One region of the Streptomyces sp. NBC_01012 genome, then DNA from elsewhere that is predicted to be linked to it. Evidence: riboswitches for the same ligand, from Rfam matches in the RefSeq annotation. Region 1 holds a riboswitch; each other region holds the start of a gene.
What was found. A riboswitch is a leader RNA that binds a small molecule or an ion and turns the genes downstream of it on or off. The one in region 1 is predicted to bind cobalamin.
Positions count from the first base shown of each region.

Region 2: it holds a riboswitch for cobalamin, as region 1 does, so the genes downstream of both, OG623_RS10795 (ribonucleoside-diphosphate reductase subunit alpha) here and OG623_RS02505 (ABC transporter substrate-binding protein) in region 1, are expected to answer to the same signal.
Region 3: it holds a riboswitch for cobalamin, as region 1 does, so the genes downstream of both, OG623_RS30455 (FecCD family ABC transporter permease) here and OG623_RS02505 (ABC transporter substrate-binding protein) in region 1, are expected to answer to the same signal.
Region 4: it holds a riboswitch for cobalamin, as region 1 does, so the genes downstream of both, OG623_RS33170 (ABC transporter substrate-binding protein) here and OG623_RS02505 (ABC transporter substrate-binding protein) in region 1, are expected to answer to the same signal.

Region 1 is NZ_CP108688.1:571,399-578,912, forward strand. Features, by position in the region: gene OG623_RS02485 (type 1 glutamine amidotransferase domain-containing protein) at 1-229, shown strand, start outside; gene OG623_RS02490 (ABC transporter ATP-binding protein) at 262-1,866, opposite strand; gene OG623_RS02495 (ABC transporter permease) at 1,863-2,696, opposite strand; gene OG623_RS02500 (ABC transporter permease) at 2,693-3,640, opposite strand; gene OG623_RS02505 (ABC transporter substrate-binding protein) at 3,642-5,156, opposite strand; cobalamin riboswitch at 5,263-5,449, opposite strand; gene OG623_RS02510 (ABC transporter permease) at 5,965-6,948, shown strand; gene OG623_RS02515 (ABC transporter permease) at 6,950-7,514, shown strand, end outside.
Region 2 is NZ_CP108688.1:2,475,966-2,483,479, reverse strand. Features, by position in the region: gene OG623_RS10810 (GlxA family transcriptional regulator) at 28-1,002, opposite strand; gene OG623_RS10805 (hypothetical protein) at 1,084-1,296, shown strand; gene OG623_RS10800 (ribonucleotide-diphosphate reductase subunit beta) at 1,293-2,249, opposite strand; gene OG623_RS10795 (ribonucleoside-diphosphate reductase subunit alpha) at 2,363-4,798, opposite strand; cobalamin riboswitch at 4,937-5,073, opposite strand; gene OG623_RS10790 (GNAT family N-acetyltransferase) at 5,115-5,615, opposite strand; gene mctP (monocarboxylate uptake permease MctP) at 5,724-7,358, opposite strand; gene OG623_RS10780 (DUF3311 domain-containing protein) at 7,355-7,514, opposite strand, start outside.
Region 3 is NZ_CP108688.1:6,804,908-6,812,421, reverse strand. Features, by position in the region: gene OG623_RS30475 (glycoside hydrolase family 18 protein) at 1-25, shown strand, start outside; gene OG623_RS30470 (SCO1431 family membrane protein) at 140-280, opposite strand; gene OG623_RS30465 (ABC transporter substrate-binding protein) at 513-1,535, opposite strand; gene OG623_RS30460 (ABC transporter ATP-binding protein) at 1,595-2,368, opposite strand; gene OG623_RS30455 (FecCD family ABC transporter permease) at 2,368-3,432, opposite strand; cobalamin riboswitch at 3,532-3,663, opposite strand; gene OG623_RS30450 (TetR/AcrR family transcriptional regulator) at 3,801-4,454, shown strand; gene OG623_RS30445 (ferredoxin) at 4,502-4,702, shown strand; gene OG623_RS30440 (NAD(P)/FAD-dependent oxidoreductase) at 4,699-5,913, shown strand; gene OG623_RS30435 (cytochrome P450) at 5,948-7,195, shown strand; gene OG623_RS30430 (molybdopterin-binding protein) at 7,220-7,514, shown strand, end outside.
Region 4 is NZ_CP108688.1:7,437,649-7,445,162, forward strand. Features, by position in the region: gene OG623_RS33155 (type B 50S ribosomal protein L31) at 104-367, shown strand; gene OG623_RS33160 (acyl-CoA dehydrogenase) at 478-2,328, shown strand; gene OG623_RS33165 (hypothetical protein) at 2,325-2,495, shown strand; cobalamin riboswitch at 2,578-2,765, shown strand; gene OG623_RS33170 (ABC transporter substrate-binding protein) at 2,796-3,863, shown strand; gene OG623_RS33175 (FecCD family ABC transporter permease) at 3,860-4,945, shown strand; gene OG623_RS33180 (ABC transporter ATP-binding protein) at 4,942-5,730, shown strand; gene OG623_RS33185 (PRC and DUF2382 domain-containing protein) at 5,888-6,901, opposite strand; gene OG623_RS33190 (adenosylcobinamide amidohydrolase) at 7,263-7,514, shown strand, end outside.

The sequences.
Region 1 (7,514 bases):
CATCTGCCACGGCCCCTGGGCGCTGGTCGAGGCGGATGTCGTCATGGGCAAGCGGATGACGTCCTACCCGTCACTGCGGACCGACATCCGCAACGCGGGGGGCGAGTGGACCGACGAACCGGTCGTGACGGACGGTTCCGGCGGCTGGACACTGATCACCTCGCGTGACCCGGGTGACCTGGAACCGTTCGTGGGGGAGATCCGCACGGCACTCGCGGCGCGGTCCTGAGAGCCTCCCTCGCGGGGCGTCCCTCGCGAGGGTCAGGTCCCGGCCGACCGCAGGGCGTCCTCGACGTGGCGTGCGGGCAGCACCTCGTCGAGGGGCCCGCGCCGGGCGCACCGGCCGTCCTCGAACAGCACGGCATCGTCCGTCAGCGCCCGCACGGCCGGCACGTCATGGCTGATGAACAGCAGGGCGGTCCGGGCCGGGGCGAGCAGACGGGGCAGCGCGTCCAGGACACGCTGCCGGGAGACGGTGTCCAGCGCCGACGTCACCTCGTCGCACACCAGCAGCGCCGGCCGCGCTGTCAGCGCCCGGACCAGCGCACAGCGCTGGAGCTGGCCGCCGGAGAGCCTGCCGGGAATCCGGTGCAGCAGCTCCTCATCGAGTCCCAGCGCGCCGGCGACGGTGATCGCCTCGGCAGCCGCCTCGCTCTCCCCCAGCCCCCGCAGCAGCCGTGCCGTGTCGGCGACCTGTCCGAGTACCGGGCGGTGCTCCTCGAAGGAGTCGGCGCTGCTCTGGTGCACGTACTGGACGACACGGCACAGGGCAGGCGTGCGCCGGTCGACCCGTCGGGGCAGCGTCCTTCCGTCGAACCGCACCTCGCCCCGGGAGGGTGTGGTCAGCCCGGCCAGGACCCGCGCGAAGGTCGTCTTGCCCGAGCCCGACGGTCCGAGCAGCGCGGTCCTGCTGCCGGGCGGGAAGTCCATCGACACCGGCCCGGCGAGCGGATCGCCCGACCGGCGGCGTACGACGATACCCGAGGCGGCGACCCCGGGCCCGTCCTCCGGAGCCGGGTCCGCGGTGTCCTGGCCCTGTGCTCCGGCCGCGCCCTCGCCGTGTTCCGCTGCCAGCAGTTCCCTGGTGGCCCGGTGGCGGCCCGCCGGCGCCGCGCCGCTCACGGGGAGGACGCCGGTGCCGAGGACGTCCGCCGTCGGGCCGTCTTCCACGGCACGGCCCTCGTCCAGCACGATGACCCGGTCGGCCGTCTCCCGCACCAGCCGCAGGTCATGGCTGAGCAGAAGTACGCCGGCGCCGCCGTCCGCCAGCGCCCGCACCGTACGGCCCAGGGCCTGCGCGAGCGCGGGGTCCAGGCCGCTCGTCGGCTCGTCCAGCACGAGCAGCCCGGCCCCCGTCACCAGCGCGGACGCGAGAGCAAGACGCTGCTGCTGACCGCCGGAGAGCTGGTGCGGGAAACGGCGGCGTACGGTCCCCCAGTCCAGCCCCGCCAGCGCCAGCGCCCGGCGCGCCGCGGGCTTTCGCGCGGCCCGTTCCGGATGCCCGAGAGCGGCCAGCTCCGTGAGCGCGCCGCCGGCCCTGCGGACCGGATCCAGCACGGTCTCCGGGTGCTGGGGCAGATGCGCTGCCCGGCCGGCCCGTGCCGCCGGGCGCCTGCCGGGCTCCAGGAGCAGCAGGTCCGTACCCCCGAGCAGGGCCCGTCCGGTCAGCCGCACGCCGTCGCGCGAGGTACCGAGCACCGCCAGGCCGAGCGTGGTCTTCCCGCTGCCCGACGGTCCGACGACCGCGGTGACACCGCCCGCCACGACGGTCAGCGCTACCCGGTCCAGCAGGGGGCGCCGTGCCCCGTCCGCATGGGCGGAGACCTCCGGGACGTCCAGCAGCGGCGTGCGGGCGGAGCCGGTCATCGGCCTCTCCTCCTTCGTGCGAGGGCCCGGTCCACCAGCAGGTTGCCGCCGACGCACAGCGCCGTCAGCAGACCCGCGGGCACCAGTACTGCGGCGGGCTGGGTGAACAGGGCATCGCTGTTGCGCTCGATGAGCACCGCCCAGTCCGGGGACGAGGCGGGCAGCCCGAGGCCGAGGAAGTTGGCGGACGCCAGCAGGTAGAGCACCACGGCGAAGCGTCCGCCCGCGTCGGTGGCCAGCGGGGCGGCCAGCTCCCGTGCCAGGTGCCGGAGATGGATGTACGCCCAGCCGTGCCCCTGCATCCACAGCGCCTCGACGACGGTCCGGGAGGCGGGTGCGAGCGCGGCCCCGCGTACCAGGCGGGCGACGGCCGGGATCTGGAGGATTCCGGCGACCGTCAGCAGCCAGTACCGGTCGCGATGCCCCGTCGCGGCCAGCGTCATCAGCACCAGCAGGCCTGGGAAGGCCAGCAGCAGATCGAGCCCGCGCATCACCGTCTCGTCGAATCCACGCCGCCGGCCCGCGGCCAGCAGCCCCAGCGGCACTCCCACGGCCATGCCGACCAGCAACGCGCCCAGGGCGCTGCCCAGCACCGAGACACCGCCATGCAGCACCAGCCACAGCACATCGCGGCCCAGGACGTCCGTGCCGAGCGGGTGGCCGGCGCCGGGCGGCTGCGAGGGCAGGGTTCCATCGGTGGACGGCGCGTCCCCCGCCACCCACGGTCCCAGCAGGGCAGCGAGCACCGGCACGGCGAGCAGCAGCGTCGCGATCCACGGACGGCGCGGCAGCCGTGCACCCCGGGGCCGGGTCTTCTCCCGTACGGTCATGCCGTCACCTCCCGGCGGGGTGCCAGCCGGTGGGCGACCAGGTCTCCGACGAGGTTCACGACGACTGCGGTGCCGGCGAACAGCAGTGCGTACGTCTGTACCTGGGGCAGGTCCCTGTTCTGCACCGCCTCGACGAAGCCGCCGCCCAGTCCGCGGAAGCCGAACACCGCCTCCACCAGCACGGCGCCGCCCAGCAGCCCCTCCACACAGCGCGCGAACTGCTGCGCGGCGGGGCCGAGGGCACCCGGCAGGACATGGCGCAGCACGACCGTCCGTTCCCGCATTCCCAGCAGCCGCAGATGCTCGGCGACAGGACCGTGCCGCCCCGCCGCCACACCGGCGCGTACCTGCCGTGCCAGATCGCACAGATGCCTCGCCGTGAGCACGATGACGGGCAGCACCAGTACGGCCGGCTGCGCGAGCAGGTCGGTCGTGTCCATGCCGATGGCGGTGGCCGGCAGCAGTCCCGCTGCCAGCGATACCGAGGCGACCAACAGCAGGCCGAGGACGAACTCCGGCACCGCGTGCAGCACCACGGCGGCCGTGTTCAGCACCCGGTCGACGCGGCTGCCCTCCCGCAGCCCGGACACCGTGCCCAGCAGTGGTCCAAGCACCGTGACCAGTACGAGGGCGGGCACACCCAGCAGCAGTGTCACGCCGACGCGGTGGCCGATCTCGTCGCCCACCGGCAGTCCGGTCGTCAGGGAATTGCCGAAGTGACCGGTGAGCAGGTGGCCGAGCCAGTGCCCGAAGCGGGTCAGGGCAGGCTCGTCGAGACCGAGCTGTGTGCGCAGCGCCGCCACCTGTTCGGGCGTGCCGAGTTCGCCGCGGAGCACATCGGCCGTGTCACCGGGCAGCAGTGAACCGACGGCGAACACGGCGACCAGCACCACGAGGCACTGCACGACTGCCAGCAGGGAACGCCGAAGGAGATAGGCCCGCACGTCAGCCGACGCGGACCCGGTCGAACCGGGCCCAGTCGTGCGAGTTCGGAGGCGCGGCGCGCAGCCCGGTGACCGAGGGCCCGATGGCGTCGGTGGCGTCGGTGGCGTCGGAGAACGCCCACACCAGCAGCCCCGACCCGTCCCGCGCGATCTTCTGGGCCCGTGTGAGCAGCGCCAGCCGGTCCTGCTCGTCGCGGGTGGTGCGGGCGCGGTCGAGCAGGGCGTCGAACTCCTTCGACACGTACTGCGTCTGGTTGCGGGCCGCGCCGCCCCGGACGCGCTGCTGAAGGAAGTCGGAGACAGGCAGCGTGGAGGTGGTGTTGAAGGCGGCGACGCCCTTCGTCCTGATCTCGCTGAAGTACGTACTGGAGGCACGGGTGTTGGCGCTCAGTTCAAGACCGACCTCGTGCAGCTGCCGCGCCATCAGGTCAGCGGCCGGCTCCCACGCGGCGTCGACGGAGCTGGTCTCCACGGTGATGCGCAGCCCGTCGGCGCCTGCCTCCTTCACCAGCTTCCGAGCCTCGGCGACATCCCGCTCGCGGGGCTTCAGATCCTCCGGGTAGCCGCGCAGGCCCATCCCGAAGAGGTCGTTGCCCACCTCGCCGTGCCCGGCGAGCGCGACCCGGACCAGCGCCTCGCGGTCGATCCCGAGCTGTACGGCCCGTATCAGCCGCGGGTCGTCGAACGGCTTACGGCCGGTACGCAGCAGCAGTTGCTGCGCCGTGGCCCGCCGGGCGGTCAGCAGGCGCGTCGAGCCGCTCTTCTTCAGCCGCTCCACGGAGGCACCGGCCATGTCCGCGGCGTAGTGGACCTGACCCGACAGCAGTGCGTTGAGCCGCGCGGACTCCTCGTTCGCGGGGACGATCTCCAGCTCGGCGATGTGCGGGGCGCCGTCCCAGTGGCCGTCCCAGCTGCGGTAGCGGGCGGTGCCGCCGGGAGTGAAGGACACATGCGTGAAGGGGCCGGAGCCTATGGGCTCGTGGAAGTCCTTCGTGCCGTCGGGGATGATCTCGGTGCCGGGTCCTGCGAAGACCGTGGGGAACTCGAAGTTCGGCGCCTTCAGCACGAGGACGACGGACCGCTCGCCGTCGGCCCTGCTCGCGTCGAAGTCGATCGCCGAGAGCAGCACCTGCGAGGGCGATCCGGTGGCGGGGTCGGCGGCGCGGCGGTAGCTGTACAGGACGTCCTTCGCGGTGACCGGCTTCCCGTCGTGGAACTCCGCCTTGCGCAGCCGGACACGCCACCGGGTGCCGGAGGCGTCGCTCTGCCAGGACTCGGCGAGCCGCTCGCGGACGGACATGTCGTCCGCGTAGGTGCCGAGCGTGTCGTACAGGGCCTTGGCGCGGGCCTGGTCGACGAAGTTCGGAGCGACATGGGGGTCGAGGGTCTCCTGAGACCCGCCCGATGTGAAGGCCGCGCGGAACCGGTCGCCGCCTCCCCCGTCCTTGGTGTCCGCGCCGCAGCCTGCGAGCAGTCCTGAGGCAGCCAGTGCCAGGCCACTCCCGGCAGCCAGCACGCTCCGCCTGCCGGGCGCCGGGCGATTGTCCGACGGTCGCCGGTGTCCCGACTCCGTCCGGGCATGCAGCGTCACAGCCGATCCTTTCCGGGGTGTCCTCGCCCCTGCAGTTGGACCGGCGACAGGTCAGTCTCCTGGCTCCCGGATCATCGCTCCCCTCCGCCTTCCCGCCCGCTGCCGCGGACAGTGACATACAGGAGGACCGCTCCCCGGTCACAGTGGCGGGACCGCGCCGGACTCTCACCGGCTTCCTGATCCCCGTCGCCTCGTGCACTCATTGTGAACCACGCGGCGGCGAGGACCTGCCCCAGGCCCGTGCACACCGTCGTGCCGGGGGTCGGGGCCGACCGAGGAGGACGACGCCACGGATCACGAGTACGTTGCGCGCCTTATGCGCCTTTTGCGGCACCGATGATCCCGCCGTTCAACGCGCGTCCACCGTGACGTTGAAAACTTAAGCGAAGAATATCCGTTATGTGAATTCGACTTGACCGGATCGCTACCTGATCAATCTTGACGTGCCCACGGGCAATTGAAATCGTCAGCAGCGGTGCGGCCGAATCGGGCGGCCGCCCTGAACTTCCCTGTTTTGTTACGGGGTTGCTGCCCCATGCCCGATGCGTGCCACTCCCCCACCATGAGACTCCCACACTGAACGATTTCGCTCCAGTCATTTTCTGGCCCCCGAGAGTCCGCGCGTCCTGTCCGAGCAATCGCGACCCGGTGCCCGGTCAATGCGGCCAAGCGATCCAGTCACTCACCGGACCTGCGGGCCGATACGTCCCAGAGCAAGAAAGGCCGACTCACAGTGCTGCGTTACATCGCCCGCAAAGCAGTCGGCTGGTTTTTGATGATCGCCATCGCGACAAATCTCACGTACTTCCTCGCTAACGCCTTCCTCAAACCTGCGTCGAACTACACCGCGCTGCGACCGCCTCGAACTCCAGCCCAGATCAACCGCTCGCTGGCGCTTTACAACCTCAATCCGGACAAACCGCTCATGGATCGGTGGTGGCACTGGATCACCCGGATCGTGACCCACTTCGACTGGGGCAGTTCGCCGACCGGAGGCAGCGTCAACGACCAGGTCGGCTACCGGATCTTCGTCAGCGGCCAACTGGTCCTGGCCTCGACCGTCCTGGCCATCGTCATCGGGGTCGGGCTGGGCGTCTACACCGCGTCGCGCCAGTACAAGGCCGCCGACCGGGTGTGGCAGGGAATCTCCGTGCTCTCCTTCAACACGCCCTCCGCGGTGGCCTCCCTCGGGGTGGTGCTCGCCGCCATCGCGCTGAACCAGGCCGTGGGCAGCACCCTGCTGCCGGTGGCGGGAGCGCAGAGCCCCGACGTCGTCGGGTTCTGGCCGGTCTTCGGGTCCAGAGTGATGCACGCCATCCTGCCCACGATCTCGCTCACGTTCATCTCCTACGCCGGATACCACCTGTTGCAGCGGTCGCTGCTGCTGGACCACATCAACTCCGACTACGTCCGTACGGCACGGTCGAAGGGACTGACGCGGAAGCAGGCCATCTACCGGCACGGGCTGAGGACGTCGATCATTCCCGTCGCCACCCAGGTCGCGTTCGCGATGCCGGCGCTGTTCACCGGCGCGGTGATCACGGAGACGGTCTTCGCCTGGCACGGCATGGGCGAGTACTTCACCAAAACCATCAGCACGAACGACGTGCACGGTGTCGTCGCCGTCGCAGCCTTCGGTGCCCTCATGACGGCCATCGGCGCGATCCTCGCCGACCTCGTCGTCGTGGCCCTCGACCCCAGGATCAGGGTGAGCTGACATGGCCATCAACATGCCCGGTGTCGGGCCCGCCGCCGAAGAGGCGCACCCCGAGGAAACCGCAGCCGGAGGACCGGGGAAGACCGGCCCCGGTGGCAAGCGCCTCTCCCCGTCCAGGCTCTACATACGGCGCTTCGCGCGCAACAAGGCGGCCCTGGGCGGTCTGGTCCTCTTCGCCCTCCTCGTGTTCTTCTCGCTGTTCGGCCGGTATCTGACCCACTGGGACCACACGGAGGCGGACTTCACCGCACTCACCGTCTCCCCCGGGGTCGGCGGCCATCTGCTGGGTACCAACGGCGCGGGCAACGACGTCTACGCCCAGCTCGTGCACGGCCTCGGCAGATCACTGATCATCGCCGTCGCGGTGTCGCTGCTGACCACCGCCATAGCCGGACTGTTCGGTACCACTGCCGCCTACTTCGGCGGCAAGGTCGAGCGGGCGATGCTCGGTCTCGTGCACTTCCTGCTCATCCTGCCCTCGTTCCTCATCATCGCCCTGGTCGGTACGCACTACCGCGGTGAGTGGCAGGTTCTGGTGGTCGTCCTCACACTGTTCGGCTGGATGC
Region 2 (7,514 bases), 1.9 Mb from region 1:
CGCCGGCTCTCCGCCCGGCCCGCTCCGTCACGCCGCCTCGGTCACACCGTCCGGTCCGCGGAAGGTGCGGCGGTAGGCGTTCGGAGTGGTGCCGAGCGACCGTACGAACTGATGGCGCAGCGCCGCGGCGTTGCCGAAGCCCGTCCGGCTCGCGACCGTGTCCATGGTCTCGTCCGAGGTCTCCAGCAGGTGCTGCGCCAGCAGTACGCGTTGCCTGAGCAGCCAGCGGTACGGCGTGGTGCCGGTCTCCTGCTGGAAGCGGCGGGCGAAGGTCCGGGGCGACATGTGTGTCTGGGCGGCCAGCTGTTCGACGGTCATCTCCTGGTCGAGATGGCGTTCCATCCAGGCGAGGGTGTCTCCGACCGTGTCGCACCGGGTGCGGGGGAGCGGGCGCTTGATGTACTGCGCCTGCCCTCCGTCCCGGTGCGGGGGGACCACCATGCGGCGCGCGATGGTGTTCGCGACGGCGGGGCCGTGCGCCTGGCGGACCAGGTGCAGGGCTGCGTCGATGCCCGCGGCGGTGCCGGCCGATGTGATGACAGGGCCGTCGTCCACGTAGAGCACGTCCGGTTCCACACGGGCCCTCGGGAAGCGGCGGGACAGCTCGTCGGCATGCTGCCAGTGGGTGGTGCAACGGCGGCCGTCGAGCAACCCGGCCGCACCGAGGACGTAGGCGCCGGAACAGACGCTCAGCACCCGCGCACCGCGCTCCACGGCCCGGCGCAGGGCATCCAGGACCTCCTCGGGGTACGACCGCTCCATGAAGTGGCTCCCCGCCGGTACGGCGATGAGGTCGGCCTCCTCCAGACGGTCCAGACCGTAGGGGGTGCTGATGGTGAAGCCGGCGTGTGTCCGGAGGACCGGACCTTCGGCCGACACCACCGCGAAGTCAAGGACCGGCAGCCCCTCGTCGGACCGGTCGAGTCCGAACACCTCGCACAGGACGCCGAGTTCGAAGGGGTGGACCTCGTCGAGCAGCAGAGTGGCGACGTTTTGCAGCATGAGGTCAGTGTGGCAGCAATTCGAGGGTCCCTGACAGTCCTGCCACTGCCGGAATCCTGGCGCACGGACGACAGTGGAGCCATGAACACATTCCTGAGCTACCTGTCCATAGTCGTACTTCTCACCCTCATCCTGCTGCCCACCCTGGTCGGGTTCGCACGGGAGCGCCGGATCGACCGCGAGCTGCGGGAGGCGGAACGGCGAGGGGAGTCCGCGCCCCCGGAAACGGCGGGCGCCGCGCAGCCGGTCACGGCCACGCGGCGCCCCTACGTCAGGTCCTGGGCCAGGATCTAGAACTCGTCGTCGAAGCCGACCGAGCCCTCCACCGCCACCTGGTAGGCGGAGGGACGGCGCTCGAAGAAGTTCGTCAGCTCCTGGACCCCCTGGAGCTCCATGAACGAGAACGGGTTCTCGGAACCGTAGAGCGCGGGGAAGCCGAGCCGGGTGAGCCGCTGGTCGGCGACGCACTCCAGATACTGGCGCATCGACTCGGTGTTCATCCCCGGCAGACCCTCGCCGCACAGATCGCGGCCGAACTGCAGCTCCGCCTCGACGGCCTCCTTCAGCATGTCGGTGACCTGCTGCTGAAGGGCGTCGTCGAAGAGTTCCGGCTCCTCCTTGCGGACGGTGTCCACGACCTCGAAGGCGAAGTTCATGTGCATCGTCTCGTCACGGAACACCCAGTTGGTACCCGTGGCGAGACCGTGCAGCAGACCGCGCGAGCGGAACCAGTACACGTACGCGAAAGCGCCGTAGAAGAACAGCCCCTCGATGCACGCGGCGAAGCAGATCAGGTTGAGCAGGAAGCGCCGGCGGTCGGCCTTCGTCTCCAGCCGGTCGATCGTCTCGACCGAGTCCATCCAGCGGAAGCAGAACTGCGCCTTCTCGCGGATGGAGGGGATCTCCTCGACCGCGTCGAAGGCCGCCGCGCGGTCCTCGGGATCGGGCAGATAGGTGTCGAGCAGCGTCAGATAGAACTGGACGTGCACGGCCTCCTCGAACAGCTGACGCGACAGATAGAGCCGCGCCTCCGGCGAGTTGATGTGCTTGTACAGCGTCAGCACCAGGTTGTTGGAGACGATCGAGTCCCCCGTCGCGAAGAACGCGACCAGCCGGCCGATCATGTGCTGCTCACCGGGCGAGAGCTTGGCGAGGTCGGCGACGTCGGAGTGCAGGTCGACCTCCTCCACCGTCCAGGTGTTCTTGATCGCGTCCCGGTAGCGCTCGTAGAAGTCCGGGTAGCGCATGGGACGCAGGGTCAGTTCGAAGCCCGGGTCGAGCAGGTTCTTCGAAGCAGGGTGGGCGGTGCGAAGCGCCGACGTCGAGGGGCGGTGGTCGGGCGACGGGTGGGCGGAGCTCATTACTGGCAGGCCTCGCAGGACTCGGGGTTTTCGAGGGAGCAGGCGACCGCGTCCGCTTCGGGAGCGGCGGCCTGCTGTACGGGAACAGTGGCGGTGGCTGTCTTCCCGGCCGCCGCGCGGGCGATCCGGGTCGCCGGGCGCGACCGCAGGTAGTACGTCGTCTTCAGCCCCTGCTTCCAGGCGTACGCGTACATCGAGGAGAGCTTGCCGATCGTCGGCGTCTCCAGGAACAGGTTCAGCGACTGGCTCTGGTCGAGGAACGGCGTACGGGCCGCCGCCATGTCGATCAGACCGCGCTGCGGGATCTCCCAGGCCGTCCGGTACAGCGCCCGTACGTCCTCGGGGATCCAGCCGAAGCCCTGCACGGAACCGCTGGCCTCGCGCAGCGCCTCACGGGTACGTGCGTCCCAGACGCCGAGCCTCTTCAGCTCGTCGACCAGATAGGCGTTGACCTGGAGGAACTCCCCGCTGAGCGTCTCGCGCTTGAAGAGGTTGGAGACCTGCGGCTCGATGCACTCGTACACACCGGCGATCGAAGCGATGGTGGCGGTGGGAGCGATGGCCAGCAGCAGGGAGTTGCGCATGCCGCTCTTCGCGATCCGGGCCCGCAGGGCGTCCCAGCGCTCCGGCCAGTTCAGCTCGGTGGCGTAGTGGTCGGGGTGCAGCACACCGCGGGCGGCACGGGTCTCGGACCAGGCGGGCAGCGGGCCCCTGGGGGTCCCCCCTGCACCGGAGCCTGTCGAAGGTGCTTGGGGGAGCTCGGCCAGCTCGCAGGACGCCTCGTAGGCGGCCAGCATGATCCGCTCGGAGATCCGCGTGGACAGCGTGCGTGCCTCGGGGGAGTCGAACGGCAGGCGCAGCTGGAAGAAGACGTCCTGGAGGCCCATCGCGCCCAGACCCACCGGGCGCCAGCGGGCGTTGGAGCGGCCGGCCTGCTCGGTCGGGTAGAAGTTGATGTCCACCACGCGGTCCAGGAAGGTCACCGCCGTGCGCACGGTGGCGTCGAGCCGCTCCCAGTCGATGGAGCCGTCGGCGACGAACGCGCCCAGGTTGACCGAACCCAGGTTGCAGACGGCCGTCTCGCCGTCGTCGGTGACTTCGAGGATCTCCGTGCAGAGATTCGAGGAGTGAACGACGCGGCCCGGCTCGGCGGTCTGGTTCGCCGTGCGGTTGGACGCGTCCTTGAACGTCATCCAGCCCTGCCCGGTCTGCGCGAGCGTCCGCATCATCCTGCCGTACAGCTCGCGCGCCGGGATCGTCCTGCGGGCCAGGCCCTTGGCCTCGGCGGCGCGGTAGGCGGCGTCGAACGCGTCGCCCCAGAGGTCCACGAGCTCGGGGGCGTCGGCCGGGGAGAACAGCGACCACTCCGTGTCCGCGTCGACACGGCGCATGAACTCGTCCGGGATCCAGTGCGCCAGATTGAGGTTGTGCGTACGCCGCTGGTCCTCGCCGGTGTTGTCACGCAGTTCGAGGAACTCCTCGATGTCCGCGTGCCAGGTCTCCAGATAGACGGCGGCTGCGCCCTTGCGGCGGCCGCCCTGGTTGACCGCGGCCACCGAGGCGTCCAGCGTCTTCAGGAACGGCACGATGCCGTTGGAGTGCCCGTTCGTGCCACGGATGAGTGAACCCCGGGCGCGGATACGGGAGTACGAGAGTCCGATGCCGCCCGCGTGCTTGGACAGCCGTGCCACCTGGTGGTAGCGGTCGTAGATCGAGTCCAGCTCGTCCTTGGGCGAGTCCAGCAGATAGCAGGAGGACATCTGCGGGTGGCGGGTGCCGGAGTTGAAGAGGGTGGGGGACGAGGGCAGATAGTCCAGCCGGTTCATCAGGCCGTACAGCGCGGCCACTTCCTCCAGCGCGCGCTCGGAGTTGTCGTCGGCGAGCCCGGCCGCGACGCGCAGCATGAAGTGCTGGGGGGTCTCGACGACCTCACGGGTGAGCGGGTGGCGCAGCAGATAGCGGCTGTGCAGCGTCCGCAGACCGAAGTAGCCGAAGCGGTCGTCGGCACCGTCGGCGAGTGCCTGGTCGACCAGCGTGTCGAGGGCGGCGGAGTGCAGCGTGACGAACTCGGCCGTACGGTCCGCGATCAGGCCCTCGCGGTGTCCGACGGCGACCGACGCGGAGAAGGAGACGGCGCCCTGTCCCGCGGCCTCGTCCGCGATGGCCCGGGTGAGGAGCCGGGCGGCGAGCCGCGAGTAGGCGGGGTCCTCGGAGATCAGGCCGGCGGCGGCCTCGGTGGCCAGCGAGCGCAGCTCGGCCTCGTCCGACCGGGCGTTGCGGCCGCGCAGTGCGGCGGCGGCCACCCGTCCGGGGTCGGTGTCGGGCAGATCGGCGGTGAGGCCGGTCAGGGTCCGCAGCAGTGCGGTCCCGGGCGCGTCGGTCGTGCGGCCCTCGGATTCCGTGACTGAAACCGGGTCGGCTGGCGCGATGGTCACTGGGGCTATCCCTCGCTCGGCTCAGGGCCTGCGGGAGCGGGGCAGCCGGGCAGGGCCGCGCCCGGAAGACAGGGCGGCACGGCGCACGGCGTCCACCTGCCCTCCGCGGGGCCCGGACGTCTCGGCGCCCGGTTCGGTCGAGCCGGGCGCACTGTCGACAGGTCTTCGGACTTCGGGCACGCGCAATGCGCACCGATCACACCGTTGCGGGACAGTTCCGGATTCGCACCGGATTCCCCTGCGGCGACAGCGAGGTCGAGCATACATGTGGGGGCTGCCGATTGAAGAAGCCCCCACATCTTGTGTCGTGGCGGGTTCAGAGCTCCAGGCGGAATGTCAGGAGTTCCAGGCCGGGCAGGGGGAACCAGTCCCGCTCCGGAGTGCGTACGAAGCCGAGGCGACGGTAGATCCGGTGGGCGCCCAGCATGGCCGACTGCGTGGAAAGGACGATCCCACGCAGCCCTCCGGCGGCCCGCGCCCGCTCTATGCAGGCCCGTACGAGCGTCTCGCCCGTCCCTCGGCCACGGGCGCCGGGCGAGACCGCCAGCATGCGGAATTCGGCCTCGTCCCCGGTGGCGATGTCCGACCAGGGGCTGCCGGGCGCGACGTAGGTGACGCCGCCCAGCAGCCGGCCGTCGGTGTCCACCGCGACCAGCACCTCGGCCTCGGCGGCCCGGCGCTCCACGGCACGCAGCTGTTCCAGATAGGGATCGTCGGCGCCGAAGTCCAGGAGCCCGTCATCGAGGTACGCCTGGGCGGTGATCTCCCCCAGATCCGCGAACTCGGCCGTCCGTACCGGTCTGATCGAAAGGTCCATGGACGGCAGTGTGCCGCAGCCGCCGGGAAGGGCGCCCCCGTTTTTCGCACCTCGTCCCGGCAGGGCGAGGCCCTGCCGGGACGAGGTGGAGCGAGCGGCGCGCGGGGGTCAGTGACCGCCGGGGGAGCCTGCCGTGGCCGGCGGCAGCTCGGCCTTGACGCCGGGGTCGCCCACGTCCGCCGTGTAGTCGGACGGGGCGGTCTCGTCCACGCCGGCCGGTGCCTTCACCGCGTTCAGGACGAACGTCAGCACGATCGTGACGATCACGTTCAGCACGAACGCCGTGAGGCCGATGTAGCCGATCTCACCGATTCCGGGGATCTCCTCCGACGAGCCGCCGAAGTGTTTCTGGGTGGGGCTGGCGACGCCGTACGCGGCCACCGTGCCGTAGACCATGCCGACCGCCCAGCCGGCGATCAGGGCCCAGCGGTGGAACCACCGGGTGAACAGACCGCCCACCAGGGCCGGCATCGTCTGGAGGATCCAGATGCCGCCCAGCAGCTGGAAGTTGATTGCGACCGTCTTGTCCATGGTGAGGACGAAGGCGAGCGCGCCGACCTTGACCAGCAGCGAGACCAGCTTGGAGACCTTGGTCTCCTGGGCCGGTGTCGCGTCCGGTTTGAGGAAGTCCTTGTAGATGTTGCGGGTGAAGAGGTTCGCCGCGGCGATCGACATGATCGCGGCCGGCACCAGGGCACCGATCCCGATCGCGGCGAAGGCCACACCGGCGAACCAGTCGGGGAACATGTTCTCGAACAGCTGCGGGATGGCGAGCTGGCCGTTGTCCACCTTGATGCCGGCGGCGATCGCCATGAAGCCGAGGAGGGCCAGCAGGCCCAGCATCAGCGAGTACAGCGGCAGGATCGTGGTGTTGCGCCGGATCACCTCACGGCTGCGGCTGGAGAGCGTGGCCGTGATCGAGTGCGGATACATGAAGAGCGCCAGCGCCGAGCCCAGCGCCAGGGTGGCGTAGCCCCACTGGCCCATCTCGCCGGGAACCAGCGCACCACGTGGCTGGCCCGTCGTCTGGTCCTTCTGGGCGAACGCCTCGCTCGCCTTGGAGAAGATCTCGTCGAACCCGCCGAGCTTGATCGGGATGTAGATGATCGCCACGGCGATGACCAGATAGATCAGGCCGTCCTTGACGAACGCGATGAGCGCGGGCGCGCGCAGCCCCGACGAGTAGGTGTACGCGGCGAGCACGGCGAACGCGATCAGCAGCGGCAGGTCCTTGACGAACCAGTGCGTGGTCTCACCGCCGCCGACGCCCATCACGTCCAGCACGGCCTGGATGCCGACCAGTTGCAGCGCGATGTACGGCATCGTGGCGAGGATGCCGGTGATGGCGACCGCCAGCGAGAGGCCCCTCGATCCGAAGCGGCCCCGGACGAAGTCCGAGGTGGTGACGTAGCCGTGCTTGTGCGACACCGACCACAGGCGGGGCAGGAAGGTGAAGATCAGCGGGTAGACGAGGATCGTGTACGGGACGGCGAAGAAGCCCGCCGCGCCCGCCGCGTAGATCGCCGCGGGGACCGCCACGAAGGTGTAGGCCGTGTAGAGGTCACCACCGAGCAGGAACCAGGTGACCCAGGTGCCGAACGAGCGTCCGCCCAGGCCCCATTCGTCGAGGCTGGCCTCGTTCTCGGCCTTGCGCCAGCGCGCGGCCATGAAACCGATGACCGTGACGGCCACGAAGAAGAAGATGAATACGGCGAGTGCGATGCCGTTCACGCCGTCGTTCATGCTGACGCACCCCCCTTGCGGGCGCGCTGGTCACGCTGCCACAGCTTGTACGCGGTCATCGTGAGAGCGGTGGAGATGAGCACCCAGAGCATCTGGTACCAGTAGAAGAACGGGATGCCGATGAAGGTCGGTTCGACCTTCGCGTACGAGCTGACC
Region 3 (7,514 bases), 6.2 Mb from region 1:
TGAGCTCATCAAGGCCATCAACTAGCGCGGACGGGGTACACGGCCCGCAGGGCGGGTCAGGGGTGGGGTGCCGGGCGGGCGCCCCACCCCACCTTTCGTGGCGTGGGCGGCCCCACCGCTCGTGGTGGGTGGCCGTGGGTCACATGAGTCCGGCCTGGGTGACGAACATGGCGAGGACGACGACGAGCGTCCAGCCCAGGACGTGCTCCAGGATCTTCGGCCCGTCCTTGGGGCCGCCGGTGCGGGCGTGGGTCCGGTTCTCGGCTGTGGTCGCGGTCATGGCATCTCGCTCGCTCGCTCGGCAACTGGTCGTCCCCCGTGACCCGACCACAGTGCCAGCGCGGGCGGGCCGCGCGGTAGAGATCCGGGTCACAGCGCCGGCGGGCCGATCCCCCGGCGGAGGGCGCGTATCCGGGCTCCCCCAGGGGATCGGCGGGCGGACGGGCGGCGGCGCGGGCAAGCCCGATGTGCTCCATGCCATACCGCCGCCGGGCACGCCACGGCTCCCCGGATCAGGAGCCGGTGCTCCTGAGGTCGGCGGCGAGCGAGCTGATGGCCGCGGGGTTGCGGGGGCTCTCGACGAGGTCCACGTAGTCGAGGACCACGATCCGGTCGTTCTTGATCGCGGATACGCCGGCGAGCGGCTTGTAGGACTTCAGGAACGCCCGCTTCTGCTCCGCGGTGGTGTCCCCGTAGTTGTTGATCACGATGACCTCGGGGTCGCGCGCGATGACCGTCTCCCAGCCGACCGTGGTCCAGCTGTCCTTGAGGTCCTTCATGATGTGGTCGCCCCCGGCCTTGGTGATGATGTCGTGGGGGCCGGCGTAGGCGCCCGAGGTCAGGGGCTTGTCCTGCCCGTCGTCGTAGAGGAAGACACGCGGCCGGTCGGCGCCCTGGAGTGCCTTCGCCTGTGCGTCGGCCACCTGCTTGCGGAACGAGGCGATGAGCGCGTCGGCCCGGTCCTCGACGTCGAACATCCGGCCGAGGTTCTCCAGGTCGGTGTACAGCGCGTCGAGCGGTGCCATCACACCGCGGGCCTTGCCCTGTCCGTTGCGGCAGGACTCACTGAGCAGATACGAGTCGATGCCGACCCGCCGCAGCGCGGCGGGGGTGAAGCCGTCGCCCTCGCTGAAACCGTAGTTCCAGCCCGCGAAGACCAGATCGGCCCCTGCGTCCAGGACCAGCTCCTTGTTGATCTGCTTCTTCGACAGCCAGGTGGTCTTCGCGTAGCCGTCCTTCCAGGGCACGGACGTCAGATCGCCCTTGTCGTCGGGCATCACATAGCCGGCCATGTGGTCCTCGAGACCAAGGGCGAACATGATCTCGGTGATGCCGACATCGTTGGTGACCACATGCTGCGGGGCCTTGTCGTACGTCTTCTTCTCGCCGCAGTTGGTGACGGTCACCGGGTAGTGGCCGCCGGCCGCCCGGGCGCCGTCCTCCTTCCCGTTCTCCGGGGTGACCTCCGCCCCGCAGCCGGCGAGGGCGAGAGTGGCGGCGAGGGCGAGCGCGGCGGGGCGTACGGAGGGGCGCATGGCGGTGGAGGCTCCTTGGGGCGGTCGACGGGCGGAGGGGGGCACACGGAGAGGAGGGGTCACACGGAGGGGAGACGGTCGAAGAGCAGCTGCACCGCGCCGGTCTCGGGGTGCGGTACGCGATGCGCCCGTACGCAGAAGACCTCGGCCAGCAATTCGGGTGTGAGGACGTCGTGCGGTGCTCCCGAGGCGACGATCCGCCCGCCGTCGATGACATGGAGGGCGTCGCAGTGGAGTGCGGCGAGGTTGAGGTCGTGCAGCGCGGTGAGCACGGTCAGCCCGCTCCCCCGCACCAGCGACAGGACCTCCAGCTGCTGGGCGATGTCCAGGTGGTTGGTGGGTTCGTCGAGCACCAGCACCTGAGGCTGCTGGGCGAACGCGCGGGCGATCAGGACCCGTTGCTTCTCGCCTCCGGAGAGGGTGAGGAAACCGCGGTCGGCCAGATGGGCGGCCCCGACACCCTTGAGCGCGGCCTCGCACATCCTGCGGTCCTCGTCGGTGGTGCGGGCCACCGGCCCCTGGTGCGGCAGCCGGCCCATGGCCACGATCTCGGCGACGGTGAAGTCGAACTCCGGGACGACCTCCTGCGGAAGCGCGGCGATCCTGCGTGCGCTCTCCCTGGCCGTCATGGAGCGCAGATCCTCCCCGTCGATACGGACCGTGCCCGCGGAGGGGCTCAGAGCCCGGTAGACGCAGCGCAGCAGGGTCGACTTGCCGCTGCCGTTGGGTCCGACGAGGCCGACGAGCTGCCCGCTGCCCGCGCGCAGCGTGACGTCCTCCACCAGCCGCGCGCCGGCGAGCTCCACCGTGAGTGTGTCGATGTCGACGCGCATCAGGCGCCTCCGAAGGTGTAGGTGCGGCGGCGCATCAGCAGGATGAAGCACGGCACGCCGATGGCCGCGGTCACCACCCCCACGGGCAGTTCGGCGGGTGCGAGCACCACCCGCGACAGGATGTCCACCCAGATCAGCAGGACGGCGCCGGCCAGGGGTGCGACGGCCAGCAGGCGGCGGTGGTCCGCGCCGACCAGCATCCGCGCGGCGTGCGGGACCATCAGGCCCACGAAGCCGATCGCGCCGCTGACCGCGACGACGGCCCCGGTGACGGCGGCGGAGACGAGGAAGAGCTCCTTGCGCAGGCGCCCGGGGTCCACCCCCAGCGTGGCGGCGGTCTCGTCGCCCATGGCGAGGGCGTTCAGCCGGCGTGCCGACCAGGCGAGGTGGGCGAGGCCGCCGAGCACGGCACCCGCGGCGATCGGCACCGACGACCAGGTGGCCCCGCCCAGGCTGCCGAGCAGCCACATCATCGCGGACCGTGCCGCCTCGCCCCGCTCGGCGGCGAACACCATGAAGGTGGTCACGGCGGAGAAGCCGTAGTACATCGCAGTCCCGGTCAGCACGAGTCTGAGCGGTGTGAGGCCCCGGGGGGTCCTGGCGATCGCGTACACCAGCACCATGGCGAACAGCGCGGAGAGGAAGGCCGCCGAGGAGAGCGCCCAGACACCGAACGCGCCGAAGGCCCCGAAGATGAGCACGGCGTTGGCGCCGACGGCCGCTCCCGACGAGATGCCGAGGACGAACGGGTCGGCGAGCGCGTTGCGCACCATGGCCTGCACGGCGATGCCGACGGCCGACAGACCGGCCCCGACGACGGCGGCGAGCACGGAGCGCGGGAAGCGCAGCTCCCAGACGATGGTGTACGAGGAGACCTCGTCCGGTGTGATCCGCCCGCCCGTCAGCCCGGCCCACAGGTGGTGCAGCGTCTCGCCCCAGGTGAGCCCCGACGCCCCGATTCCCGCCCCGCAGGCCAGGGACAGCGGGAGCGCGACGCACAGGCCGGTCACGAGAAGGGGTAGGGAGACGCGCTGGGGCGGTATTCGGTCGGGGGGCGTGGCCACGGGCGGATCACTTTCGCCTCGGGCCGTGCCTACGTAATCCAAGGGGCGGCCCGGAGCGCGCGAGGCGCCTTGCGCAGCACCTCTCGCAGTCCACGGCGATCGACAGAGCTTCGCCACCGCGGGTGATCGGGCTTACGGGACCCTGTCGGGCTCCGCCTACCGTTGCGGGTCAGCGCCGGACTTCGACCGGACTTCCCCCACGAGGCGCATGCAGTTTAGAGCATCCGGACGGGCCGGCTCCCTGCGCATGATTCCGGCCGGTCACCCACCCAATTAAGTCAGTCGGTTGACTCAAATGCGGGGCGGTGTTCTAGTGATCAAGAGAAGGCGACTGATCAAGAGAGCGTGACGTCGAGGAGGAAGCCATCGTGAACAGAACCGAGCCTCGCACCGGCCGCGGCGCCGGCACACGCGAGGCCATCATGAAAGCGGCCGAGCGCCTCTACGCGGAGCACGGTCTTTCGGGCGTCTCCAACCGGCAGATCGGCGAGGCGGCGGGCCAGGGCAACACCACCGCCGTCAGTTACCACTTCGGGAGCAAGGCGACGCTCGTACGGGCCATCATGACCAGGCACGGCACCGAGGTCGACCTGATCCGCGCGCGATACGTCGAGGCCGCCGGCGACAGCACCGACCTGCGGGACTGGGTGCGCTGTCTGCTGCGCCCGGTGACCGACCACAACGCCGCCGTCGGCGCCCCCTCCTGGCACGCGCGTTTCTCCGTACAGGTGATGACCGACCCGCTGATGCGGACGCTGGTGGCGGACGAGTCCCTCACCCGCGACAGCCTGCGCCGCACCCTGAAGGGGCTCGGCACCTGCCTGCACCCCATCGTGCCGCCGGACATCCGCCCGGCGCGGGCCGAGATGGCCCGCCATCTGATCACCCACACCTGCGCGGAGCAGGAGCGCGCCCTGGCCGAGGAGCCGGCCGGTGCCGACGCGGCCTGGAAGCGCACCGCCGACGCGCTGGAGGACGCCCTGGTGGGGCTGCTCGCCGCGCCCACCACGCGCCGCCGATGACCACCGATGACCACCGAAAGCACGCCACGCATGAACAGGGAGAGCATATGAAGATCACTGTGGACGAGGAGAAGTGCTGCGGCGCCGGGCAGTGCGTGCTGATCGCACCCGAGGTGTTCGACCAGCGTGACGAGGACGGCATCGTCGTCCTCCTCGACCCGGCGCCGCCCGCCGAGCGGCACGAAGGGGTCCGCGAGTCCGCGGACATCTGCCCGGCCGCCGCCATCCAGCTCCACGAGGACGCGTGAGTACGCCGTCGGACGTACTCGTCGTCGGGGCCGGTGCCGCGGGTCTCGCCGTCGTCGAGAGCCTGCGCCGCAAGGGCTACAGCGGGCGCGTCACGCTGCTCGGCGAGGAGACCGGAGCACCGTACGACCGCCCGCCCCTGTCCAAGCAGGTGCTCGCGGGGACCTGGGAGGCCGAGCGCACGCACCTGCGCACCCGGGACGTACTGGACGCCCTGGACGCCGAGTTCGTCCTCGGTGAGCGTGCGTCGGCGTTCGACGCGGCGAGCCGTGCGGTGCGCACCGCGAGCGGGACCGAGCTGCGGGCGGAAGCCGTCGTCCTGGCCACGGGACTGCGTCCGCGCAGACTGCCGGGGCTGTCGGGCCCGGCGGGCGTGCATGTGCTGCGGACCCTCGACGACGCCGCGCGGCTGCGCACGGAGCTCCTGGAGGCCAGGCGTGCCGTGGTCGTCGGTGACGGGGTGCTCGGCGCCGAGATCGCCGCGACGGCCCGCCTCATGGGCATCGATGTGGCCCTCACCGGGCCGCAGGCAGCGCCGATGGAGACGCAGCTCGGCCGGTACGTCGCGGACCGGCTCGCCGCGCTGCACACCGAGCACGGGGTGCGGCTGCGCCCGGACACGCTGGTGGACGGTCTTGAGACGGCCGACGGGCGCGTCACCGGTGTCCGCGCGGCCGGCTCGGGGACCGTACCCGCCGATCTGGTCGTCTCGGCGGTCGGCAGCACTCCGGCCACCGAGTGGCTGCAGGGCAGCGGCCTGGTGCTCGACGACGGTGTGGTGTGCGACTCCCGCTGCCGCGCCGCCGACGGTGTCTACGCCACGGGAGACGTGGCCCGCTTCGACCACGAGGCACTGGGGCGGTCGGTGCGTCTGGAGAACCGTACGAACGCCACCGAGCAGGCCATGCTGGTCGCGGCGAACATCCTGGGCGACGACCGCCCCTACAGCCCGCTCCCCTACTTCTGGACCGACCAGCTCGGCGTGAAGATCCAGGTGTACGGGGTGCCCACGCCCACCGCCACCGCGCACATCGTCGAAGGCGGCCCGGAGCAGGGCCGTTTCGTCGCCCGGTACACCGACGACGACGGCCCCGTCGCGGTCCTCGGCTGGAACATGCCCAAACAGGCCCGTCAGCACCGCGGGGACCTGCTCGCCCGGTACACCGCCGCGCCCCGGCCGGAGTCCGCGGTCGTCACCCCCGTGACCGGCTGATCCTCGCATCACCCCACCCCCACTGGAGACGAGCATGACGAGCACATCCCCCGCCACCGGTACGAGCACCCCCGGCATCGCCGACATCCCCGACTTCCCCCCGGCGCGCTCCTCGCAGTGCCCCTTCGCCCCCTCCCCCGAGATGCGGGCCCTGACCGAGCACGGCCCGCTCACCCAGGTCCGTTCCTGGGGCGACAGCACTCCCTGGGCCGTGACCGGCCACGCCGAGCAGAAGGCACTGCTGTCCGACCCGCGGCTGAGCGTGGAGTTCACCCGTCCCGGCTTCCCCAGCCCCGTGGACCCGACGCACGCCCATGCCGGCAGCACGGATCTGAGCTTCGTCGGCATGGACGACCCCGAGCACGCCCGGCTGCGCCGCATGATCAGCGGCGCCTTCACCATCAAGCGGGTCGAGGCCATGCGCCCCCGGGTGCAGGAGATGGCCGACGACTTCATCGACGCGATGCTCGCGGGGCCGGGGCAGGCCGACCTCGTCCAGGATCTCGCCCTGCCGATCCCCTCCCTGGTCATCTCCGAGATGCTCGGAGTCCCTTACGAGGACCACGCGTTCTTCCAGACCAACAGCAAGGTCATCGTCTCCGCGGTCGCTACCTCCGAGGAGCGCGCCACCGCCCACACCAACCTCGCCACCTACCTCGACGAGCTGGTCGGCCGCAAGCTCACCGAGCCGGGCGACGATCTGCTCTCCAGCCTCTGCACCCAGATCGAGGCCGGCGAGCTCACCCGCCGCGAGGCCGCCACGATGGGTGTGCTGCTCCTCCTCGGCGGTCACGAGACCACCGCGAACATGATCAGCCTGGGCACGCTCCTGCTCCTTCAGCACCCGGAGCAGCTCGCCGTGATCCGCGACACGGACGACCCCGCCGTCATCCGTGGCGCCGTCGAGGAACTCCTGCGCTATCTCTCCATCGTCCATCTGGGCCGCCGCCGCACCGCGACGGAGGACATCGAGGTCGCCGGTCGCACCATCCGTGCCGGTGAGGGCGTCATCCTTCTCGGCGAACTCGCCAACCGGGACCCCTCGGTCTTCCCCGAGCCCGACCGGCTCGACATCACCCGTAACGCCCGTCACCACCAGGCGTTCGGCGCCGGGGCCCATCACTGCGTCGGCCAGCCCCTGGCCCGCATGGAACTCCAGGTCCTCTATCCCACCCTCTTCCGCCGTATCCCGACCCTCCGCCCCGTGGAGGAGCTCGACACGATCGCCTTCAAGTACGACGCCATCATCTACGGGCTGCACTCCCTGCCCGTCACCTGGTGACCGCTCGGCGCTAGAGTTCCGGGCGTGCCCTCGTACAGCATTGGCCAGGCCGCGGAGCTGCTGGCCGTGAGTCCGGAAACCGTTCGCCGCTGGGCGGACGGTGGTCACCTCACGATGGACCGCGGCGGGTCGGGGAACCGGATGATCGACGGGGTCAGCCTGGCGGGCTTCGCCACGGAGCGGGCCGAGGGTCTGCACCCCGTGCCCGGCGAGATCCTGACCTCGGTGCGCAATTCCTTCGCCGGCATCGTCACCGCCGTGACGGCCGACGACGTCGTGGCCCAGGTGGAGATCCAGTCGGGACCCCACCGGCTGGTGT
Region 4 (7,514 bases), 6.9 Mb from region 1:
GATATCTCTGCTCCGTACGGACGTCCCGGATCGCGCGGGGGTGTGCACCTGGTGAGGCTGGCGGGAGCCGGGACGTGAGATCCCCGTACCTCCAGGAGCAGAGATGCAGCAGGACAAGCACCCGTCGTACCGTCCCGTGGTCTTCCGTGACCGTTCCGCCGGGTACGCCTTTCTGACCCGGTCCACCGCGTCGAGCGAGCAGACGATCGACTGGGACGACGGCAACAGCTACCCGGTCATCGATGTGGAGATCTCCGCCGAGAGCCACCCGTTCTTCACGGGCAGGGCCAGGGTGGTCGACACCGAGGGACAGGTCGCCAAATTCGAACGGCGCTACGGCGACGAGGGCAAGGGTGACGCCGGTTGAGCCGGGGGCCGTTCAGGGCGGTGTGCCGCGCCGGGTCCCGGCATATGTCGCCCTGACCGGCCGGCGTGCCCAGCGGTGTCCTCGCCCCCCTCACGGTCGTTGATTTCTTCATGACCGTGACCCTGACCGACACCGTCCCACCGTCCACCACCGAACTGCTGACCGGCGTCCTCCTCGGTCCGGAATTCCGCCGCGAGCACGGATTCTGGCAGCGGCTGATCAGCACAGAACCGTTCCGCCGCCCCGCCGGCGGAACACCCGAGGAGCGGCTGGAACTCGCCTACGACCGGTTGCGGGTCCTCAACCTCTCCCTGGACAGCGGAGCGCGTCTGGCCGCCGATCCGCGCGCGCTGGCCGCCCTGCACGCCTGGCTCGGTCCGGTGGACCCCGCGCTGACCACCGTGGCGGGCATCCACTACAACCTCTTCCTCGGCAGTCTCCTGGACCACGACCGCACCGGCCGCCGTGATCTGTCGGACTATCTGACGATGCGGCGCATCGGCACCTTCCTCTGTACGGAGGTGGCGCACGGCAACAACGCGGCCGCGATGGAGACCACCGCGACGTACGACCGTGAGCGGGACGGCTTCGTCCTCAACACCCCGAACCCGGGCGCGCAGAAGTTCATGCCCAACACGAGCCCGGCGGGCGGGGCGAAGTCCGGCCTGGTCGCCGCCCGCCTGGTGGCCGACGGATCCGACCACGGGGTGCGCCTCTTCCTGGTGCACCTCACCGACGACGTACGGGCGCTGCCCGGGGTCCGGGTGCGGCGGCTGCCCGCCCGGATGGGCAGCCCCGTCGACCACTGCCTGACCTCGTTCGACCGGCTCTTCGTGGCGCGGGACGCCCTGCTGGGAGACGGCGACGAGGGCGAAACCCCGGGCGGCTTCAGAACCGGTCCCGGGGACAGACGACGGCGCTTCCTCGCCTCGATCGGGCGGGTGACCCCCGGCCGCATCTCGATGAGCGCCTGCGCGGCGGGCTCGGCCAGGGCGACCCTGGCGGTCGCCGTGCGCTACGGCGGGCACCGGATGATCTCCGGGACCCGTGGCGCACCGCCGGTGCCGGTCAGCGCCCACCGGACCCACCACGGACCGCTCGCCTCCGCCATGGCCACGGTCTTCGCCATGAGCCTGCTCCACCGGCGGGCCCAGGAGCGGTGGGAGGCCCGCACGGACGAGGACGGGCGGGCAGAGGCGGGCATTCTCGTCGATGTCGCCAAGGCGTGGATCACCTGGCGGGCCCGTGACGTCATCGTCGAGAGCCGTGAACGCTGCGGCGCGCAGGCGCTGCTGGAGAACAACGGTATGACCGAACTCGTCACAGGCGTGGAGGGGGCCATCACCGCGGAGGGCGACAACATCGCGCTGTACGCCAAGGCGGCGGCCGACATGCTCTTCGCCGCCGAGCCGGGCCGCGACGACGTCCAGGACCCCGCCCCGGAGCCGGGTGAGCTGAGCGACCCGCGCTTCCTGGGCCGGCTCATGGCGGCCGTCCAGGACATCTGGTTCGCCCGGGCCAGGGCCCGCGCGACGCGCGCGCCCGACGCGGACACACTCGGACGCTGGAACGCGGCCTCGGGCCCGGCCCTGCGCGGGGTCGAGGCCCATGCGTACCGGCAGGCCGCCGAGGCCTACGCCGAGGCGCGCGCGGCGCTGCCCGCGGGGGAGGCCAGGGACCGCGTCGGGGAGCTGGAGCGGCTGTTCGCCGTCGAGTGGGTGTCCCGCAACAGCGGCGATCTGCTGTCCGCCGGTCTCCTGAGCCGCGCTCAGGTGGACGCACTCCCGGAGGCCGCCGAGGAACTCCTCGCGGCGGTCGCCGCGCACGCCCCCGAGCTGGCCGACGCCTTCGCCCTGCCCGAGAAGCTGCTCGCGGACTGGCCGATCGCGGGACCGGGCTACGCGGACGCGTACGACGACCCCCGGGGCCCCTGGCACACCGGCCGGGCGAACACCCGATGAGCGCCCCACGCAGGGTGCGGCCGGTGTGCGGCCGCCTGGGCGAGCGGCTGGAGACCCTGGGCCTGCGCGCCGTCCTGCTGGCCTACTGGGGTACGGCGTCCGTGCTCTCGCGCCGGTGCGGGAAGCCGCACAGGGACGGAGGCGAATCGGTTCACCCCAAGCGCTGAACCGCCCGACGGGCGCCCGGCCCGGAGCCGGCGGCGCCCGTCGGCCGTACCGCCGAGGGCCCGGGGCCGTCGGCGCGCCACGTGATAGCTTGCGGATGCCAGTCACACTCCACGTGGAGTCAGGGAATCCGGTGCGAATCCGGAGCTGACGCGCAGCGGTGAGGGGAACGGGCGGGGCCACGGCCACTGGGGCACCTCAGGGTGCACCGGGAAGGCGCTCCGCCCGGACGAACCCGAGTCCGAAGACCTGCTGGCACCCGCTTCCGCACCGGGAAGCGGCCCTTGTAACGGGCTTCGCGCATGAGCCCAGAGAACGCCGAGGATTCCGTGCTCCCCATAGTCAGCGCCGTACGCCGCACAGCCCTGCTCACCGCCGCGCTCGCCCTCCTGGCAGCCTGTGGCCCGGGCGGCGGCTCATCCGACGGGGCCGCGGGTGCCGCCGCCGGCTTCCCCGTGACGCTGAAGAACTGCGGCCGTACGGTCACCGTCGACGCCGCACCCCGTCGCGCCGTCTCCCTGAACCAGGGATCGACGGAGATCCTGCTCTCCCTCGGCCTCGCCGACCGGCTCGCCGGAACCGCGACCTGGACGGACCCGGTGATGAAGGGGCTGGAGAAGGACGAAGCCACCGTGCCCCGCCTCGCCGAGAACCAGCCCTCCTCCGAGAGAGTCCTCGCCGAGGAACCCGACTTCGTCAGCGCCTCGTTCGAATCCATCCTCGGCAAGGGCGGCGTCGCGACACGCGATCAGTTCGATGATCTCGGCGTACCGAGCTACCTCTCACCCGCCGACTGCGCGGGCAAGGACAACAGCGGCGGCGGCGACGGTTCCCGCTCCGAGCCCCTGGCCATGGACCGCGTCTACGACGAAGTGCGCGATCTGGCCAAGGTGTTCGGCGTCCCGGAGCGCGGTGAGAAGCTGGTGGCCGGCCTCCAGGACCGGGTCGACGAGGCGACCGCGGACATCGACGCGTCCGGCACCACCCTGCTCTACTGGTTCGCCAACGCCGAAGCCCCCTACCTCGCGGGCTGTTGCGGCGCACCCGGCATCATCACGCGGGAGCTCGGCGCGAAGAACGTCTTCGACGACTCGCACGAGGAATGGCCCCAGATCAACTGGGAGACGGTCGCCGACCGTGACCCCGACGTGCTGGTCATCGGCGACCTGACCCGCGAGTCGGAGACGGCCGAGAGCGCCCGGAAGAAGATCGAGTTCCTGGAGTCCAACCCCGCCACGAAGAACATGACCGCCGTCCGGCACAAGCGCTACGTCCTGCTCAGCGGCCAGGCCATGAACCCGACCATCAGGACCGTGGAGGGCGTGGAGCGCGTCGCGGCCGGACTGCGTTCCTTCGGACTCGCGGGGTGACGAAGACCGAACAGGTCCCCGGCGCACGCGAGGAGCGGCCGTCGGCGACACCGCCCGCGGGAAGGGCCCGGATCCTGGGCGAGGGGCTGCTGTGGACCGCGGGGACCGTCCTGCTGCTCCTGTCCGTCGCGGTCGCCGTCACGATCGGACCCGCCCGCATCTCCGTCCCTGACGTCTGGTCGGCGGTGGCCTCGCACCTCGGCATCGGCGAGGGGCGGCTCACCCCGATCCGGGACGGCATCATCTGGAACCTGCGCATGCCCCGCACCCTGCTCGCCGCCGTGTGCGGGGCCGGGCTCGCGGTGTGCGGCACCGTGATGCAGTCGCTGCTGCGCAACCCGCTCGCCGACCCGTTCGTCCTCGGCGTCTCCTCCGGGGCGTCCACCGGCGCGGTCGTGGTGGTCGTCCTGGGCGTGGGCGGAGGAGCGGTGTCGGTCCCGGGCGGTGCCTTCGTCGGCGCCCTGTGCTCGTTCGCCCTGGTCCTGATCCTCAGCCACACGCTCGGCGGATCCACCGACCGGGTCGTCCTCTCCGGGGTCGCGGCCATGCAGCTCTTCTCCGCGATCACCTCCTTCGTCGTGATGACCGCGGCCGACGCGGAGCAGACCAGAGGGGTGCTCTTCTGGCTGCTCGGCTCACTGAGCGGGGTCGGCTGGACCGATGTGTGGATGTGCTCCGCCGTGCTGGCGGTGACCCTGCTGATCTGCCTCGGGCACGCCCGCACACTCGACGCCTTCGCCTTCGGCCAGGACGCCGCGGCCGCCCTCGGGGTACATGTCGCTCGCACCCGGATCGTGCTGCTGTGCACCACCGCTCTGCTGGCCGCGGCCCTCGTCAGCTCCGCGGGCGCCATCGGGTTCGTCGGCCTCGTCCTGCCGCACGCCGCCAGGGCACTGGCCGGGTCGGGGCACCGGAGGCTGCTGCCGGTGACCGCGCTCGCCGGAGCTGTCTTCCTGGTCTGGGTCGACACGCTGGCCAGGACCGTACTCGACCCCCAGGAGGTCCCGGTCGGTGTGGTCACCTCTCTCATCGGGGTGCCCGTCTTCGTCCTGGTCCTCCACCGCACACGGAGGAGCGCGTGAACCGGACCGTCACCCCCGGCGACGGCCTGCGCGCCGCGCGGGTCACCAGGCAGGCCGGCGGAAGGATCGTCCTCGACGGGGTGAGCATCGCCCCGCCACCCGGCGCGACCGTCGGGCTCCTGGGGCCGAACGGCTCCGGCAAGACGACGCTGCTACGGGTGATGGCCGGCGTGCTCGCCCCCGGTGCGGGCGTCGTCACGCTCGACGGCCGTACGCTCGCCGAAACAGGCCGCAGAGGTGTGGCCCGCCGCGTGGCCGTCGTCGACCAGCACGCGGTCACACAGGTCGACCTGAACGTGCTGGACGTCGTACGCCTCGGCCGCATCCCGCACCGGCGTGCCTGGTCGTCGCCGGGGCCGGAGGACGAGGAGGCGGTGCGCGAGGCCCTTGCGCGCACCGGACTCGCCGACCGGGCCGCCCAGTCCTGGCACACCCTGTCCGGCGGGGAGCGCCAGCGTGTGCAGATCGCCCGTGCCCTGGCCCAGCAGCCACGCGAACTCCTGCTGGACGAACCCACCAACCACCTGGACATCCAGCACCAGTTGGAGCTGCTCTCCCTGGTCACCACGCTGCCCCTCACCGCGGTGATCGCGCTGCACGACCTCAATCTGGCGGCGATGTTCTGCGACCGGGTCACCGTCATGAAGGACGGCCGGGTGGTCGCGGGCGGGACGCCGTCGGAGGTGATCACCGAGGAACTGATCGCCGATGTCTACCGGGTGCGCGCCGTGGTGACGCCGGAAGGCCCCGACGGGCGCCCCTCGGTGCGGTTCCTGCCGGGGTGAGCGAAGACGGGGCGGACGTACGGCGAAAAGGCGGACGTACGAATAAAGAGCGGACCTACGGCGAAAGAGCGGACCTACGACGGAAGGGCGGGCCCGTGAACCACCCGGGTCCGCCCCTCGCTACTGTCGCGCGGCCTTTCGCCGCTGGGTGAGGGGGTCAGCGACGACGTCCCTGGCCGAACTCGCCGCCCATGTCCTTGTCGCTGCCCATGTCGTCCTTGCCGTCCGCGTAGTCGATCTTCTCCTTGCGGAGCTCGGCGGAGACTTCCTTCTGCTCGGTGACCTTGCTGGTTTCGAGGCGGACCCGTTCCACCGGGACCGACTCCTTGCGGACGGTGGCTCGTTCGGCGTGCAGGGTGACCTCGACGTCCTGTTCGCCGAGATCGTTCGTCCCCTTCACACCCGTGGCCTTCTCGCCCGGCTGCAGAGGCTCGCGTACGACGCGCACCTCGTCGTGGGACACCGGCACCGTCCGCGTGACGTTTTCGGTCACGACGTACTTGTGCAGGCGTGCCGTTCCGCTCTCGTACTCCTCCGTACCGACCTGGAGCTGCTCCTCGGACCGGAGCATCTCCTCGCCGCCGGCACCGGCGGCGGACCGCTCGGCTCCGGCTCCGGCGAGCGGGCGGGACGTCGTGGAGGCCGTGTCGCGGTGCTTGCCCGTGCCGGCACCCGTGGTGCCCGCGCCGGCGGTGGTGCCGGTGGCCTTCGCCTGGCCGCCGGAGGTCGTACGGGCGGTGCCGGCTGCTCCGGCCGCACCCGCCGCACCCGCGGCGCCCGCGGCACCCATGGCTCCCGTTCCGGTCCCGGACGTCGTGCGCGCGTCGCCGCCCGCACCGCCGGTGGCCTTCCTGGTCATCCCGTAGTGCCGGTAGAGCTCCTCCTCCTCCGATACGGACAGATGCGCGTCGGCGTCCACCCGGGGGGCGTCCTTGACGCGGTCCTTCGGATGCGAGACGTGCAGGTCGGAGCCCACCCGGCGGGCTCCGGCCAGCGGTACGAAGCTCTCCTTCATCCCGAACATGCCGGTCTTGACCGTGATCCAGTCGGGCTTGCCGGTGTCGTCGTCGACGTACACCCGCCCCACTGTGCCGACTTTCTCCCCGTCACTGTCGTAGACGGTCAGACCGTCGAGTTCTCCGGAATCCGTGAAACCGTCAGCGGCTCCCATGGCCGATTCCTCCTCGCCCGGGCGCGTCCTGTGGGTGGGTCCAGCAGGGGAGGCGCGTCCGGATTCCATCGCGCCTCACCCGGATGGACGGTGCAACTTCCCGGCTCGACCGGCGAGCGGCCCAGGACATCGGAGAGGGGCGGTGGCCCCGTTCCACGCGGGTATCCGCCCCGCGAGCCCATTACGCCATTCGAGTGAGCCGGGGTCCGGACGGGGCGGCCGGGGCGCACCGGCCCGCCCGTATGATCGACGCGCTGCCGCCGACCGTCGGCAGGCCTGTCACGGGGGGTGCGCCATCGGATCCGTAAGCACGCGTCTGCCCCGGCAGCGCGGCGAGCTGCTGGCCCGCCAGGAGGACGGCATCGGGCTGCACCACCTGGTGTGGCGGCTCGGACCCGGCTGGCGGGTGTGCAGCAGCGCCGTGCTCGGCGGCGGGCTCGGCCCGCGCGCCTGGATCCTGAACGCCCAGGTGCCCGGTGGCTACCCCCGCGTCGACCCCGCCGGGCACCTCTCGGAGATCGCGGCGGCCGAGGCGCTGTCCGGCCCCGGGGCGGGACTGATGACCGCGGCCGATGTCACCGCGCACACCGTCGCCGACGACGGCGGCGCGACC